Linked DNA regions of Vreelandella piezotolerans. Each later gene encodes a partner of the first gene's protein in a complex. Links are inferred from orthologs where the notes say so. Each region holds a gene or a part of one and is shown on either strand. Other genes may lie near its edges. The genes, in order: smc and GYM47_RS14280.

Region 1 (13,658 bases):
CGGTGATGCCGCTTGCCGGGGCTGCCACGCGTCGCCCGCTGTGGATGGCCTATGGTCGTCCCATGGCCATCGGCCAATTCCTGTTTGTGACCATTGCCTACCTCTGCTTGACCGCCAGCTACATGCTGGACGATTTCAGCGTGGCTAATGTCGCTAACAACTCCAACTCTCTGCTGCCCTGGTACTACAAATTCAGCGCCGTGTGGGGTAACCATGAAGGCTCGGTGCTGCTATGGAGCTTGATGCTGGCGGGTTGGGGATTCGCGGCATCGGTCTTCTCGGGCGACTTGCCCCGCGACATGGTGGCCAGAGTGCAGGGCATCATGGGCATGGTGTGTGTGGGCTTCTTGCTCTTCATTTTGATGACCTCCAACCCCTTCGAGCGCTTGCTGCCGAACATGCCGCAAGATGGCGCCGACTTGAATCCGCTGTTGCAGGATTTTGGCCTAGTGGTTCACCCGCCGATGCTCTACATGGGTTATGTGGGCTTTTCGGTGGTGTTTGCTTTCGCGATTGCCGCCCTGCTGGGCGGGCGCTTAGACGCCGCTTGGACCCGCTGGGCGCGCCCCTGGACCAACGTGGCCTGGGCGTTTCTCACCGTCGGGATCGCACTCGGCAGCTGGTGGGCCTACTACGAGCTTGGCTGGGGCGGCTGGTGGTTCTGGGACCCGGTGGAGAACGCTTCGCTATTGCCCTGGCTAACGGGCACGGCACTGGTTCACTCGCTGGCGGTGACCGAAAAACGTGGCTCGTTCAAGAGCTGGACGGTGTTGCTGGCGATCTCGACGTTCTCGCTGTCGCTGATGGGCACCTTCTTGGTGCGCTCGGGCGTACTGACCTCGGTCCATGCCTTTGCCAATGACCCCTCGCGTGGCTTCTTCATCCTGATGCTGCTGGCAATCACCGTCACGCTATCGCTGCTGGTGTTTGCACTGCGTGCACCGCGCGTCAGCCATAAAGTGGGGTTCAACTGGCTTTCGCGGGACTCCCTGCTGCTGATCAACAACATCCTGCTGGTCATCATGACCGTCACGGTGCTGCTGGGCACCGTATACCCGCTGATTCTGGACTCTTTGGGGCTGGGTAAAATCAGCGTAGGCCCGCCTTACTTCAATGCGCTGTTCGTACCGCTCACCGTGGTGATGTGTGTCTTCATGGGCTTGGGGCCGGTGGCGCGTTGGAAAAGCATGAGCGGTCGTGAGCTGTGGCGGAAGCTAGGTCTCGCAGCAGCAGCTGCCATCGTGCTGGGTGTAGCCATGCCGTTGGTCTACGGCGGCGAATGGAATTTGTGGGTGTCATTGGGAATCGTGTCGGCGCTATGGATCGTGCTGCCCATGGTGCGCGACCTGTTCGACAAGACCCGTCACGCCAGCTCGTTTGTCGCCGGGCTGCGCAAGCTCTCGCTCTCTTATTGGGGAATGGTGCTGGGCCACGTGGGCATTGCGGTGACCATCGTGGGCGTTGCCGTCGTTTCGAATTACAACATCGAACGCAACGTGCGCATGTCGCCGGGCACCACCGTGGAAGTGGCGGGCTATCAGTTCACCATGACGGAACTCACCAACCGACGTGGCCCCAACTTCCTGGCCGATACTTCGATCATTCAGGTACAGCGCGGGGACGAGGGACGCAGCTTCGTGATGCGCCCCGAGAAGCGCCTTTACCTCGCCACCGGCATGCCCATGACCCAAGTTGCGCTGCGCCCTGGTTTGTTCCGCGACCTCTATGTGGCCATGGGTGAAGACCTGGGCGACGGCAGCTATGCCATGCGCGTCCAGTACAAGCCGTTTGTGCGCTGGCTGTGGTTAGGCGGCCTGCTCATGGCCTTCGGCGGCGTTCTAGCCGTTGTGGATAAACGCTATCGTCGTGTCGCGAGTCGCCAGACAGCTCCCGCTCGGACGGATCGTTCGTCGTCTCAGGAGGCTATGGTATGACACGACGCCTGCTGCTTTTACTCCTGCCGATTGGCTTTCTCGGTATCGCGCTGTTTCTGTACCAAGGGTTGGGGCGCGATCCGTCGCAGCGTGACTCTGCGCTGATGGCACGTGAGTTTCCCGTATTCGAAGCCACCACGCTACGCGATGCTGATCGCCAAGTGGATCAAACGCTGATGATGGGGGAGGTCACGCTGGTCAATGTCTGGGGTGAGTGGTGCCCTGCATGTAAGCAGGAGATGCCCCAGCTTTTAGAGCTCGCCGATCACGGCATTCGTATGGTCGGCATCAACTACCGGGACACCCGTGAAAAGGGGCTAGAGTTTTTGAGCGAGTTCGGTGACCCGTTCGAGGTCAACGTGTTCGACCCCGAGGGCAGCCTGGGTTTCGACCTCGGTGTTTATGGTGCGCCTGAGACGTTTTTGGTGGATGCCGCAGGCGTGATCCGATACCACCATAAAGGATACGTGTCACCTGAAGACGTTCGTGAGCGCATCCTGCCGGAGGTAGAAAAATGGCGTTAATGCGTGGGATCTTCGCCGTGATGCTGCTGGCACTGGCGGGCAGTGTCGTGGCGGCAGGCATTGAAGTTCGCGAGTTCGACGACCCGGTGATGGAGCAGCGCTACCGTGACCTCACGGCCTCCATGCGCTGCCCGTTATGCGAAAACCAGGCTATCGATGACTCTGATGCGCCGATCTCTGGTGATATGCGCGAGCGGGTCTATCAGCTGCTTCAAGATGGTCAGTCGGATATCGAAATCATCAATCACATGGTGCAGCGTTTTGGGGAGTACATCCTCTACAACCCGCGCCTGGAAAACCGCACCTACCTGCTGTGGGGGCTGCCCATCGGTCTGTTCGTCCTCGGCACGCTCGTGGTCGTACTGATGGTGCGTGCTCGACGGAATGCGTCTGCGAAAGCGTTGAGCGCCGAAGAGCGCGCCCGCTTGGATGCTCTGATCAACCGCGAGAGGTCTTCATGACACCGCTCTGGATAGCGATTGCACTACTGTTATTACCTGCTCTATGGCTGCTGATTGCCCCCATGCGCGGTGCCCGCGTTCTGCGCGACCAGCTAGATCACTTTGAAGCCAACGATACGTCTGCCGAGCAGAACGTGGCGATTTTCCAGCGGCGCATGGCGTCCCTGGAAGCGGCACGCGAGCGTGGCGACATCGACGACGCTCGTTTTAATGAAGATCGCCTAGAGCTAGAGCGCAGCCTGCTGGAAGACACCGCCACTCAGGCCAAGCGGCCGCTGAAAGCTGCGAGCGCTGGACGGCTGGTGGTGCCGCTGGTCATGGTAGCGGTGGTGGGTGCCAGTACGTTTTGGTATCAGCAAAACGGTGCCGAAGGAGACCTGACGCTCTACGCGATTCAAGAAGAGATCAGAAACGACCCGGAAGGCTCGTTGATGATGTTCCTGGAGCGCATGGAAGCCGAAGCCGAGCGCCAGCCTAACAACCCCAACGTGTGGAGCTCGCTGTTTCCACTCTACCGGGATACCGGTCAGCCTGACAAAGCGGTCGATGCGCTGGAGCGCTTGATCGCCATCGAAGGGCGCATTCCGCCGCTGCTCGCTCAGTTGGCGCAGCTCCGCTTCTTCATGGCCGAGCGGGAGTTAACGCCCGAGGTACAGGCGCTGGTCGATGAAACGCTTGAGCTAGACCCCCGTCAGCCCACCGTGTTGGGGCTTCTGGGCATTCACGCCTTCGATAACGGTGATTATGAAACGGCCGTCGACCGTTGGCGCCGTGCCGTTGCCAATATTTCAGACCCAGAGACGGCTGCTTCCCTGCGTGAGGGTATCCGGGTGGCCCAAGAGCGCATGGGCGTCGCACCGGAGCCATCTGCCGCCGCTCAGGGCCAAGGCGTGCGGGTGAGCGTCTCGTTGGATGAGGCGCTGGCAGACCGTGTCAGCGACGATGCGACGGTGTTCATTACCGCACGGGACATCGATGGCGAGCTGCCGCCGCTGGCGGTGACCCGCGCTCGGGTCTCTGAGCTGCCGATGACCGTGGTGCTGGACGACGCCGCTGCCATGTCGCCGCAAGCGCAAATCTCTCAGGTGCGTGAAGCGCGCCTGGTGGTGCGTGTCTCGGAATCTGGGCAGGCCACGCCGCAGCCTGGGGATCTGTTTGGCGATTTGGAGAGCGTTAGCGTCGGCCCCATTCGCGAAGACGCTACCGCCAATGTCGTTATCAACCGTGTTTTTGAATAACCACCACGTAAGCTACCGCTGCTAAGGGTCGCAATGCGCTTAACCTCTATACGTCTCGTTGGGTTCAAGTCCTTTGTCGATCCGGTCACCGTGCCCTTCGATGGCAACATGACGGCCATCGTTGGGCCCAACGGCTGCGGTAAATCCAATATTATCGACGCCGTGCGCTGGGTGATGGGGGAGTCCTCCGCCAAAACCCTGCGCGGCGAATCCATGGCCGACGTTATTTTCAACGGCTCTACCGGGCGTAAGCCGGTAGGGCAGGCTTCTATCGAGCTGAAGTTCGATAACCGCGATGGCGGTATGGGCGGTTTATACGCCCAGTACTCAGAAATTGCCGTCAAACGCCTAGTGACCCGGGATGGTCAGTCCAACTACTTCTTCAACGGCCAGAAGTGCCGCCGCCGGGATATCGCCGACCTGTTCATGGGGACCGGCCTAGGCCCGCGCTCCTACGCCATTATCGGCCAGGGGATGATCTCGCGACTGATCGAAGCGCGCCCCGACGACCTGCGTGCCACACTCGAAGAAGCCGCGGGGATCTCCAAGTACAAAGAGCGCCGTCGGGAAACCGAAAACCGCATGCGGCGCACCCAGGAGAACCTGGAGCGCCTGGACGATATTCGCGAAGAGCTGGATAAACAGCTCGAACGCCTCAAGCGCCAAGCGGAAGCCGCCAAGCGTTACCAAGAGCTCAAACAGCAAGAGTACCGCTTAAAAGGCGAGTTGGCGCTGCTGCGCGGCCGCACCCTGCGGGCCGAACAGTCTCACCAAGAGAGCCGTGTCCGCGAGCTGGAAATTGCCGTCGAGAAAGACGTGTTTGGCGTACGTCAGTGCGAAACCCGCCTGGAGCAGGCCCGCGAACAGCACGACGAGCTGGCCGACGTGTTGGACCGCCACCAGCAGCAGTTTTATGAAACCACCACGCGCATTGCCCGCTTAGAGCAGGATCAAGCCCACCGCCGCAGCCGCGAAGCACAGCTGGCTAACGACATTGCCACCGCCCGACGGGATCTCGACGAGCAGCGCCAGGTCAGCGAGGGCGACCAAGAGCGGCTCGCGGTGATCGACGAGCGCTTTGAGGAGCTGCTGCCCGAGCACGAAGCGCTGGAAGAGCAGCTCGAAATGCTCGAGCAGACCCTGGCCGACGCAACGCCAGCGCTGGAAGCCGCCGAACAGCAGTGGGCCGACGCCGAAAACCGCTGGCGTGAGGCCAGCCGCGATGCCGACCGTAGCCAAGACCAACTGCGTGATTTAGAGCAGCGTATTGCCCGTTTGCAGGCTGAGGGGCAACGCCGCCGCCAGCAGCGCGGCGAGCTGGCCGACATGACTGCGCTACAAAACGAGCACGCCGAATACCAAGCCCGCCTGGAAGAAGCCGACCAACGTGCCGACGCCTTCCAAGTGGAGCGAGAACAGTGGCAGCAGCGCTACAGCGATGCCAAAAGCGCCTACCAGCAAGCGGTAACCTCCCGCGACGAGCAACGCGCTGCGCTTAGCCAGCAGCAGGGTGAACTTGCTTCGCTGCAGGCGCTGATGGATGCCGCCCTGGCCGATCACGACCCTCAGCTAAGCGAAACACTTGCCGCTCATGGCCTTGCTGATGCCCCCCGCTTGGGTGAAGCCATTTCGGTCAGCCAAGGCTGGGAGCGGGTTATTTCCTGGCTACTCGCCCCTTGGTTAAACGCCCGACTGGTAGCCGCCCATCAGCTAAACGCGCTGCCCGAAGCGCTGGCGACAGAGTGGTGCTTGATTGATCAAGCGTCGCCTTCCACAGCCACGGCGGGCGCAGGCCATCGCCTCAGCGATTTGGTGAAAGGCGCGGGCGCGCTAACGGAGTGGTTGGCGAGTATTCACTATGTTGATACTGCTGACGCGGCGGAAGCGTTGTTGCCTACGCTTGCTCCCGGTGAGAGTGTGGTTAGCCAAGACGGCGTATGGCGCGGTCGCGGTTGGCTGCATCAGCAATCCAATGGCGAAGGCGTCGATGCGCTACTGGTGACGCGTCGTCGCTTTGAGGAGCTGGCCGCAGAGCGTGAGCGGGCGGAAGAGGCGCTGGCGCTCTTGGATGAACAGTGCGAAGCCGCCAACGAGACGATTGAAACGTTAGAACTGACCCGTGAGCAGCAGGCGGAGCAGGAGCGCGACCACGCCGCCACCCGCCAACAGCTAGCGGTGCAAGAGCAGCGGCTTGCCCAACGCCTTGAGCATCTCTCCAGCCGCGCCATGGAGCTGGACGACGAACTGGCGCAACTGCAAGAAGATGAGGCGGAGTTAACGCTTACTTTAGAAGAGCAGCGCGCTCGTTGGCACACGGCCATGGAGCAACTGGAAACCGCCGCAGAAGCCCGCGAAACCAGCGCCGAACAGCGCCACCGCCAGCGTGAGCAGCGCGAGCAGCTCAACCAACAGTATGCCCCGCTCAAAGCGCGTCAGCAGGCGTTGGCCCTGGAGCGTGAGCGCTTAAAAGCCGAGCGCGACAGCCTGCGCGCTCAGGAGGCCCGTTCAAGCGATACCGAAGAGCGCCTCTCGCTGCGTATTGCCGAGTTGGAAGAGTCTCGCGAAATGCTGGTCGAGCCCGACGAGCTGGCCGCTGAGGAGCTCGAAGAGCTGCTTCACCAGCGCGAACAGCAGGAGCGGCGGCTCAACGAGACGCGCCAGCAAGCTCAAACCTTGGCCGAGCAGCTGCGTAACGACGAACTAGCCCGCCAGCAGCATGAGCGCAATCTGGAACAGAGCCGCGAACAGCTCCAGCAGCGCCGTATGGAGGTGCAGGCGCTGGCGCTCAAAGCCGCCACCCAGGATGAGCAGTTAGCAGAACTAGGCCACGATGCCGATGCGCTCGCCAGCACGCTGCCCAGCGATGCCAGTGAGCCAGCGTGGCAAGAGCGCTTGGAGAGCACCTCGGAAAAGATCCGCCGACTGGGGGCGATCAACCTCGCCGCGATCGAGGAGTACGACCAGCAGGCCGAGCGGCGTAATTACCTCGAAGCCCAGCATGCCGAGCTTTCCGAAGCGCTCGACACGCTGGAGCGGGCGATCAAACGGATTGACCAAGAGACCCGCGTGCGTTTCCGGGAAACGTTCGATCAGGTGAATAACGGGTTGCAAACCCTCTTTCCTCGCGTATTTGGCGGTGGGGCGGCGTGGTTGACGCTCACCGGTGACGATTTATTGGAAACCGGCGTGGCCATCATGGCTCGCCCGCCGGGCAAGAAGAACAGCACCATTCACTTGCTGTCAGGGGGCGAGAAAGCGCTGACCGCGCTGTCGCTGGTGTTTGCCATCTTCCAGCTCAATCCAGCCCCGTTTTGTATGCTGGACGAAGTCGATGCGCCACTGGATGACGCCAACGTGGGCCGCTACGCCAAGCTCGTTAAAGAGATGTCGGAAAGCGTGCAGTTCATCTACATCACTCATAACAAGATCGCCATGGAGGCTGCCGAGCGCCTGATGGGGGTCACCATGCAAGAGCCTGGTGTCTCACGGCTGGTGTCCGTGGGGATCGATGAAGCGGCAGAACTGGTCGAGTAGGGCCATGGTTCGAGACGATGTTGGGCGCGGTTTCCCAAGAGTTTCCTTATTTGCTCGTGTCATGTGCCGAGCGCTGCTGGTCAGCGTTTGATAACACCCAGCGTTGATCAGGTCGTTGACAATTAAATCTTTTAATAACAATGGGTTGCTGACAATGAGCCTGGGCGGCTCGAGGTGGGAGTAGGCGCCCGCATGAAAGCGTTATTGTTACGTTTCGTCTGCCTAGCCTGCCGTCGAAAGCGCAAAGGATTAATAAGAAACTAGCGATAGTGAATAACATTCACTAGCATAACGTTTAAATAGAGTGATTGAAGCAGGTAATGGCTTCCCCTTGCAGGGTGTGTTCAAACACTATTTAAAGAGATGAAATAACGCGATGGGCACTTTTGCTGGTTGATAAGGTCGAAAAATTCGCCTAAAAAACGTTCATAGCGGCTCAAACGTGTGAAAATCAGCAAAAATTGGCTCTTTTCGTAGCAACCGCGCTATGCTTGGTGCTAAATATCGATTTATAAGAAGGTTCCCATATTCTGGCGCAGTGCCGCGCACTGTGCCCTAGTAACCGGTTAGATGACCCATGGAATGCTCGACATGGAATTAAGAGAGTGGTTAATCATTCTAGGACTGGCACTGGTTTCGCTAATCGTTGTCGACGGTGTGCGTAGGCTCCAGCGTCAGCGTCGTGTGCCCCGGCTAGACCAAGCGGTAAAAGATTTGCCTACCGCGAAGTTGGAAGAGTTAGACGACGAGGCGAAAGAAGCCGAGATCAATTGGGAGCTGCCCAACGGCGGTGCTCGGGTCGTTAAACCCGCCGACTATAGCGGGCTGGGACAAAAGCCCAAGCTCAAACGCCAAGAGCACCCTGGCCCTTCCAAAGTGCTGTCGGATTTCCGTCGTTCGTTCAGTAAACCCTCTAGTAAAACCACGTCTCGTCCCGAGCCTGCTGCCCCCGGGCCTGCCGAACGGCACGCGGCAGCTCAAGAAGTGAAACCAGAGCTCCGTCGCGAGCCGAGTGTGTTTGCCAAAGACGACGCAGAGGTAACGGCACCCCCACCGTCTGTGTCTGTCGATGCAGAGCCGACCCAGCCAATGCCTGCGGCGACTCAGCCAACGCCTGCGGCAACGCCTGACCCCGTCAAGGCCTCCAGCAGCGCACCTGCCATGAGCGCTTCGGCCGAAGAAGAGCCCGCTGTAACGGCATCGGCCGATGAGCTGCCAACCACTCAGCCTGACATGCCTAAGACGGCCGAAGCGCCCACAGCGAAAGAAGCCGCTGACGATGAGCCGACACCGACTCCCGATCCTGAACCGGTGCTGCGCGCTGAGCCAGAGGACGCCGTTTTTGCCAAGCACGCCGCTGACGCTCCCAAACGTCGGCAACTGCGTGATGAGACCGTTGGCGACCGTGAGCTGGACGACGAAATCGACGAGTACCGCTTGGTCGATTTCGAAGGTATTGGACGCTCGTTCAAACGCCGCATCATTGAGCGCCGTAAAGAGAGAGCGATCAAAAAGGCCGAGAAAGCCAAACGCGCCGAAGCATTAGCCAAGCAGAAGGCCGAGCGTAAAGCGCTGGAAGCCGAACAGCGCCGTGAAGCCAAGCAGGCTGCTGAAGCGGAAAAAGCACGTATCGCACAAGAGAAGGCTCAAGCCCGAGAGGCCGCTGCCTATGAAGCAGCCGCCAAACAGGAGGTCCCACAGTCGGCGCCCGTATGGGATGAGTATGAGGACAGCGCACGACATTACGATGAGCATTACCAAGGCGTCGATGACGAGCTGGAAACGACCTACGCTACACAAGATAACGTGGTGCGCGCCCATCCGACCTTGGAAAAAGCGCTACGTCACGATGTGAACGGCGAGCACGCCAAAGAGACGTTGGCCAATGCCGACGAGATGGTGGTGATCAGCGTTCTTTCCCGTGACCCGGACGGGTTCGATGGCGGTAAGTTGCTCGAACTCATCATGGCATGCGGGCTGCGCTATAGCCGTACCATGGGCGTATTTCACCGTTTCGAAACGGAAAGCCCAGACAGCGAGCTGCAGTTCTCCATGGTCAACGTGCTCAAGCCCGGCACGTTCCCCATCGAAGAGATGGACGAGTTCGTGACACCCGGTATTACGTTCCTAATGCCGCTACCCGGCGCGGTGGATAGCTCTGCCGCCTTCGAGGCGATGGTCGAGACCGCCATGGTCGTCGTTCGACATATGGGCGGTGAATTGAAAGACGAAAACCGTAGCGTGATGACGGCACAAACCATCGAGTTTGCCCGTCAGCGGGTGCATGAATTCGAACGTCGTCACCGTTTGCATCGCCAACTGCAGGCGCGTTAACCGCCACACTGCGCTGACACCCGCCTTCTTCTGGAAGGCGGGTGTTTTTGTTACTGAATACCCGTTTATCTGTCTTCGGAATTTCTGAATGAGTCAGCCTGACCCCACTCTGTTGGAAGAGATCAGCCAGCTGCGCGCCGATCTCGATGATGCCAATCACCGTTATTACGTGCTGGACGAACCCACGCTCACCGATGCGGACTATGACCGTAAACTGCAGCGCTTGAAACAGATAGAGAGCGAGCACCCCGAGCTGATCTCCCCCGACTCGCCCACTCAACGAGTCGGTGCCGCCCCGGCAGAGGGCTTCCCCGAAGTCGCCCACGCCATACCCATGCTGTCGTTGGATAACGCCTTTAGCCGTGGTGACATCGCGGCCTTTGCCGAGCGCGTTGCGGAGCGTTTGGAGTGCCAAGCCAGCGAGATCGCGTTTAGCTGCGAACCTAAGTTGGATGGTGCGGCGGTTTCGCTGGTGTATGAGCAGGGCGTACTGGTCAGCGGCGCGACGCGGGGAGATGGCCGCACCGGGGAGGGCATCACCTCCAACCTGCGCACGCTGCGCTCGGTACCGCTCAAACTCATGGGCCAACAGGTGCCTGAGTTACTGGAAGTGCGCGGCGAAGTGATCATGCGCCATGCCGGGTTCGAAGCCCTCAACGAGCGGGCCAGAGAGGAGGGCAGCAAGGTGTTTGCCAACCCGCGTAACGCCGCTGCCGGTAGCCTGCGCCAGCTCGATCCGCGCATTACGGCGACCCGCCCGTTGGAGTTTCACGCGTACCAAGCCGCCCGCTTGGAGCCCGACTTGGGCGACACCACCCACAGTGCGCTAATGTCCCGTTTATCCACATTGGGTTTTCGCACCAGTACAGAGCTCACCACGCTGCAAGGCCCCGACGCCGTCGCGGACTACTGCGAGCAGCTCGGTGCTAAGCGCGATCAGCTGGGCTACGACATCGACGGCGTGGTGATCAAGGTCAACGACCTGCGCCATCAGCGGGAGCTGGGCTTCGTTGCCCGCGCGCCGCGTTGGGCGGTGGCGTTCAAATTCCCCGCTCAGGAAGAGGTCACCACCCTAAACGACGTGGAGTTTCAGGTGGGACGCACCGGCGCCATTACGCCGGTCGCCCGGTTGGAGCCGGTCACCGTCGCCGGGGTGACGGTCTCGAATGCCACGCTGCACAATGCCGATGAGATTAGTCGCCTGGGCGTGATGATTGGCGACACGGTCGCGATTCGCCGCGCGGGCGACGTCATTCCTCAGGTCGTGCGCGTGGATGAAGAGAAGCGTCCGGCGGACGCCCGGGCGATCGTTTTTCCAGATCACTGCCCTGTGTGCGGTTCGGATATCGAACGTATCGAAGGCGAAGCCGTGGCGCGCTGCTCCGGTGGGCTTTACTGTGCCGCCCAGCGTAAAGAGGCGCTAAAACACTTCGCCAGCCGTAAAGCGCTGGATATCGACGGCCTGGGGGAGAAGCTGATCGAACAGCTGGTGGAACAGGCGTGGGTGAAAACCCCGGCCGATCTGTTCCACCTTGGCGTCGATCCGTTGAAGAGCCTGCCGCGCATGGGCGAAAAGTCCGCCACCAACCTGGTCAATGCACTGGAAAAAGCCAAGCAGACCACGCTGGCGCGGTTCATCTACGCGCTGGGCATCCGTGAGGTGGGCGAGGCCACGGCGGCCAATGTGGCCAACCACTTCGGTACGCTGCAAGCGTTACAAGAGGCCGATTTGGCGGCGCTGGAGGCCGTCAATGACGTGGGCCCCGTGGTGGCTGCGCATATCCACACCTTTTTCCGCCAGCCCCATAACTTGGAGACGCTGCAAGCGTTGATCGAAGCGGGCGTGACCTGGCAAGAGGCCGAGGTGACGCAAGGTCCCACGCCGCTGGAGGGGCAGACTTGGGTGCTGACCGGCACGATGGACAGCATGACCCGCGACGAAGGCAAAGCGCGACTGCAAGCGTTAGGCGCCAAAGTGGCGGGCAGTGTCTCCAAGAAAACGACCTGCCTCGTGGCGGGTGAGGCAGCGGGTAGCAAACTCGCCAAAGCCGAACAGCTGGGGGTCGAGGTGATCGACGAAGCCACGTTCATCGAGCGCTTGGCCGCCTGGGAGCAGAGTGAATGAGCCGTTTTATCGAAGTCCCGGCGCGCATGCTGCCGCCGGACACCCTCACCGCGCTATTGGAAGCCTTCGTCACCCGCCAAGGGTATGACACCACCGATACCGGCGAAGGCATGAGCGGCTGGGTCGCCGAGCTCAAGCAGCAGCTTGACCGTCACGAGCTGATCATTGCCCACGACTTAGAGCTCGAGATGACTGAGGTGATGACTCTCGCCCAGTGGCGCTCGTTTGGGCGAGAGCTGGCAGATGACGAGGAGGAGGGCGACTACTGAGCCCGCACCAGCGCGGTGATCAGCCGCCGCCCCGGATGAAGATGGTCCACCAGCGGCTGCTCGACGGGTAGCGGCTCATCGCAAAGGCGCGATGCAATGACTTCCGCACATAGCGGCGCGCTGGCCAGTCCTCGGGAGCCATGCGCGGTGGATATCCACAGCCCTGGGTAGTGTTCACCGGGGATGGACGGCACTTTCGAGGCATCCTTGCGCAGCACGGCATAGTCCCTCTGCCATGCCGCCGCGTTGGGCACCGGCCCCGCGTATGGGGTTTTATCGGGGCTGGCGGCCCGCACCGCAGCCCGGCCTTCCAGCGACTCTGGGCGTAATGAAATGCCGGAAGCCTCAAGCGCGGCCACCCACTCTGGCAGCGCCTGGCGCAGTTCGTCGATATTGCGCTGGTGCTCTTTGTCGATGACGTGGCTCGTCGCGTCGTTGGGAACGAAGCTTGCACCAAAGGTCAGTACGTTCTCGATGGACGGCGATACGTAGCCTCCCGCGCACACCACTTTATCCGGTGTCTGGGTGCCTTCTGGCAGCGTTAGCTCGCTGACCTGGCCCCGAACCTGCTGCAGCGACAATTCGGCGGTTTGGGTAAACCGATTGGCCAGCGACGCCGTGGCGATCACCACGTGGTCGGCCTGTAGCCTCTCTCCATTGGCCAGCGCGACCTGCCATCTCGGTGTCTGTTCCGATGTCTGTGCCAGCCCGGTGACGTCGCCCTGCTGCACGGTAATGCGGGGGTGGTGCAACCACTGCTCGCAAAGCCGTTTTGGCCGTGCCCATCCCGCTTGTGGGTAGTAGAGCCCCTGGGAGGCCGAGACCGGCACGCCCGCCAGCTCGCTGAGTGTGGTGTCGGTGTGTGCCGACACGACGGAGGCGGGCAGCGGGTGATGGGCCATGAAGCGGCGTTGGCGCGTGGCCTCTTTATCGCTGAGCGCCAGCTGCACGACGCCGCACGGCTGCCAAAGCGGCGGCTCCTGTGGATGAGCCGCCGCCAGCTGTCCAAACTGGCGCTGGCTATACAGAAGTCCCGCTAAATAGAACCGGCTCTGCAGGTTGGTATCTACCGCCAGCTTCACATAGAGCGCCCCCTGGCGGTTGCCGGAGCCGCCTGCGCCTGGTGCGTCGCGCTCGATGACCGTCACCCGTTTGCCGCGCTTGGCCAACGCCGCCGCCACGCTGCTTCCCGCCAGGCCCGCGCCGATCACCACCACATGGTGCGCGTCGCGGTGAGTG
Region 2 (2,757 bases), 2.3 Mb from region 1 along the record:
TGCCTGATTCTCGACTATGCGGGCAACCCGTGGGATCTCTACGCCCCGGAAGTAGGCGAACCCAAGCCGGATAGCGATAGCGAACCGGTGCAGGTGCCCTGCCCGGAGTGTGGTCACGCGAACCTGTTTTGGGGAAAGCGCGACGGCGAGCTGGTGATCGAGCACTTTGGTCGCCGCTGTCAGGGGCTGGTGGAGGATGACGCAGGGCGGCGCTGCCAGTGTACGTTCCGCTTTCGCTTCAAGGTATGCGATGAGTGCGGCGCCGAGAACGATATTGCCGCCCGCCGCTGTCATGGCTGTGAGAAGCTGCTGGTGGACGCCGACGACAAGCTTAAGGATGCGCTGAAGTTAAAAGATGCCAAAGTGCTGCGCGTCAGCGGCATGCAGTTGGAAGCGACCACCAATGGCCGTGGCCTGCCGCGCCTGAAAGCCACCTACCACGATGAAGATGGCGACAGCCTGAGTGAATGGTTTGCCTTGGAAACTCCAGCCCAGCGTCGCGCGTTTTATGCCGTTTTTTTACGTGCCCACCTGCGCGCGCCAGGTGGTCAATGGCAACCGACGACGCCTGATGAGGTCGTCAACGAGCAGCGCCGATTGCGCCACCCGGATTTCGTGGTGGGGCGAAAGGTGGGTCGTCACTTTCAAATCCGCGACAAGCTGTTCGACTATCAAGGGCGCTATCGTAAAGCCGCCGATGCGGGCTAGATGCCGTGCTAACAGCGCGCTGTTACACTGTCTTTTTTCAACTCATCAATCAAGGATTCGACCCGCGTGAGCGAGACGCCCAGCGCAGCGCCAGAGCAAGACCAAGACGTGGCGGAAGCTACTGCCGAGCCGGTGGTGGAGGCGCTTGGGCGCCTGTTTGATGAGCCCATTACGCAGTTGCCGGAGGATCTCTATATTCCTCCTGAGGCGCTGCGGGTCTTTCTGGAAGCCTTCGAAGGGCCGCTGGACCTGCTGCTCTATTTAATCCGGCGCCAGAACCTGGATATTCTGACCATCAACGTGGCGACCATCACTCATCAGTACATCGAGTACGTAGAGTTGATGAAAGCCATGGAGATCGAGCTGGCGGGAGAGTACCTGCTGATGGCAGCCATGCTGGCGGAGATCAAATCGCGGACGCTGCTACCGCGCCCGCCTAAAGCGGAGGGCGAGGAAGGGGAGGACCCCCGTGCCGAGTTGATTCGCCGCTTACAGGAGTACGAGCGTCTGAAAGAGGCCGCCGAAGCACTGGATACCCTGCCACGCGTCGGCCGAGACTGGTTCAGCGTGCAGGCGGGGTTGCCGCCGCTGGAAACGCGGGTAATCCATCCCGATGTCGAGCTGGACGAGCTGCTAGAGGCGCTGTCCGATATTCTCAAACGCGCCGAGCTGGCTCAGGCCCACCAGATCAGCCGGGAAGTGCTCTCCACCCGCGAGCGAATGCTGAAAATCATGGAACAGCTCAGCCAGGATGGAGAGAGCGGCCGTTATACGCCTTTCGAGGCGCTATTTACTTTAGATGAGGGGCGGGCCGGGGTGGTCGTCACCTTCATGGCGCTTCTGGAGCTCGCCAAAGAGGCCATGATTGAGATCGTTCAAAACGCACCGCTGTCGCCCATTCACGTGCGCGCCCGCCAAGCGGCGCTGGCCGATGAGGAAGAGGGTGCTTTCGAGCGTTTGGAAGAGGAGCAGGGCGATGCCGCCTCGGCATTCGAAGAGTCTGCGTTTGAACCTGACGAGGAGTCGCGGTGAGAGACACCACGTTAGATGACATCATTGAAGCGGCGCTGCTAGCGGCGGGGGAGCCGCTGCCGGTCGAGCGCCTGGAAACGCTCTTTTTAGAAGAGGAGTGCCCCAGCCGAAAAGCGCTGAGGGAAGCGCTGTCGCGGCTGGCGCTGCGCCACGAGAATGGCGCGCTGGAACTGGTCGAGACTGCCTCGGGCTTTCAGCTACGTATTCGTCCACGCTTGGCTCACTGGGTCTCGCGGCTGTGGGACGAGCGGCCCCAGCGCTATTCGCGAGCGTTGCTGGAAACCCTTGCGCTGATCGCTTACCGCCAGCCGGTGACTCGGGGCGATATCGAAGACGTGCGGGGCGTGAGTGTCAGCAGCTCGATCATTCGTACATTGATGGAGCGCGGCTGGATACGTGTGGTAGGCCACCGGGACGTGCCGGGTCGCCCCGCAGTCTATGCCACCACGCGCAGTTTTCTGGATGACTTCGGTTTGAAAACCCTGGATGCGCTGCCGCCCATGCATACGCTGGTCAACGGCGACGATCACGAAGAGCGCGCCGTCGAAGAGGCGTCGGGTGAACAAAACCCGCCCCCACCACTGGACGAAACGACGGAAAGCGTGCAGGATGCGCCACCCCAGCAAGATGAGAACACGTCGGCAGCGAGTGCCGACCACCACGCCGAGACGGCGTTAACCCAGCCGCTTAGTTTTGCCGATTTAGAGGCACGGCTAGCGGCACGTGCAAAGCGTCAACACGAAGACGCTAGCACGCAGACCAACGATGTGAGGTCAGACGACCATGAGTCAGAGTAACAACACCACGCCCCCCACCAGCGAAAAGCTGCAGAAAGTCCTCGCCCGTGCGGGCCTTGGCTCCCGTCGTGAAATGGAAACCGCCATTGCCGACGGCCGAGTGAAGGTAAATAGCCAGGTCGCCAAACTGGGTGACCGGGTGGAGGCCCGGGACAAGGTCAGTTTCGATGATCGCCCTGTGACGCTGCGCCCGGAAGAGGACGTGCCGCGCCGGGTGATC

Evidence for each region.
Region 2: the proteins of smc (region 1) and GYM47_RS14280 are in contact, whole or in part, in a crystal structure (PDB 3ZGX), measured with the Bacillus subtilis proteins. The link is inferred for Vreelandella piezotolerans from one-to-one orthologs.

What each region holds. Positions count from the first base shown.
Region 1 is NZ_CP048602.1:811,127-824,784, forward strand. The notes cover bases 3,834-7,891. They hold smc (chromosome segregation protein SMC), read left to right. Parts: upstream 3,834-4,190; coding sequence 4,191-7,691; downstream 7,692-7,891. Other genes in these bases: ccmI (c-type cytochrome biogenesis protein CcmI), read left to right, coding at 3,834-4,157. Also shown: GYM47_RS03765 (heme lyase CcmF/NrfE family subunit), read left to right, coding at 1-1,934; GYM47_RS03770 (DsbE family thiol:disulfide interchange protein), read left to right, coding at 1,931-2,458; GYM47_RS03775 (cytochrome c-type biogenesis protein), read left to right, coding at 2,449-2,919; more of ccmI, read left to right, coding at 2,916-3,833; cell division protein ZipA, read left to right, coding at 8,283-10,025; NAD-dependent DNA ligase LigA, read left to right, coding at 10,114-12,150; GYM47_RS03800 (YheU family protein), read left to right, coding at 12,147-12,419; mnmC (bifunctional tRNA (5-methylaminomethyl-2-thiouridine)(34)-methyltransferase MnmC2/FAD-dependent 5-carboxymethylaminomethyl-2-thiouridine(34) oxidoreductase MnmC1), read right to left, coding at 12,413-13,658. UniProt on the Bacillus subtilis protein: Required for chromosome condensation and partitioning.
Region 2 is NZ_CP048602.1:3,110,383-3,113,139, reverse strand. It holds GYM47_RS14280 (segregation and condensation protein A), read left to right. Parts: upstream 1-774; coding sequence 775-1,740; downstream 1,741-2,757. Other genes in the region: rluB (23S rRNA pseudouridine(2605) synthase RluB), read left to right, coding at 2,524-2,757; scpB (SMC-Scp complex subunit ScpB), read left to right, coding at 1,737-2,537; radD (DNA repair helicase RadD), read left to right, coding at 1-708. UniProt on the Bacillus subtilis protein: Participates in chromosomal partition during cell division. May act via the formation of a condensin-like complex containing Smc and ScpB that pull DNA away from mid-cell into both cell halves.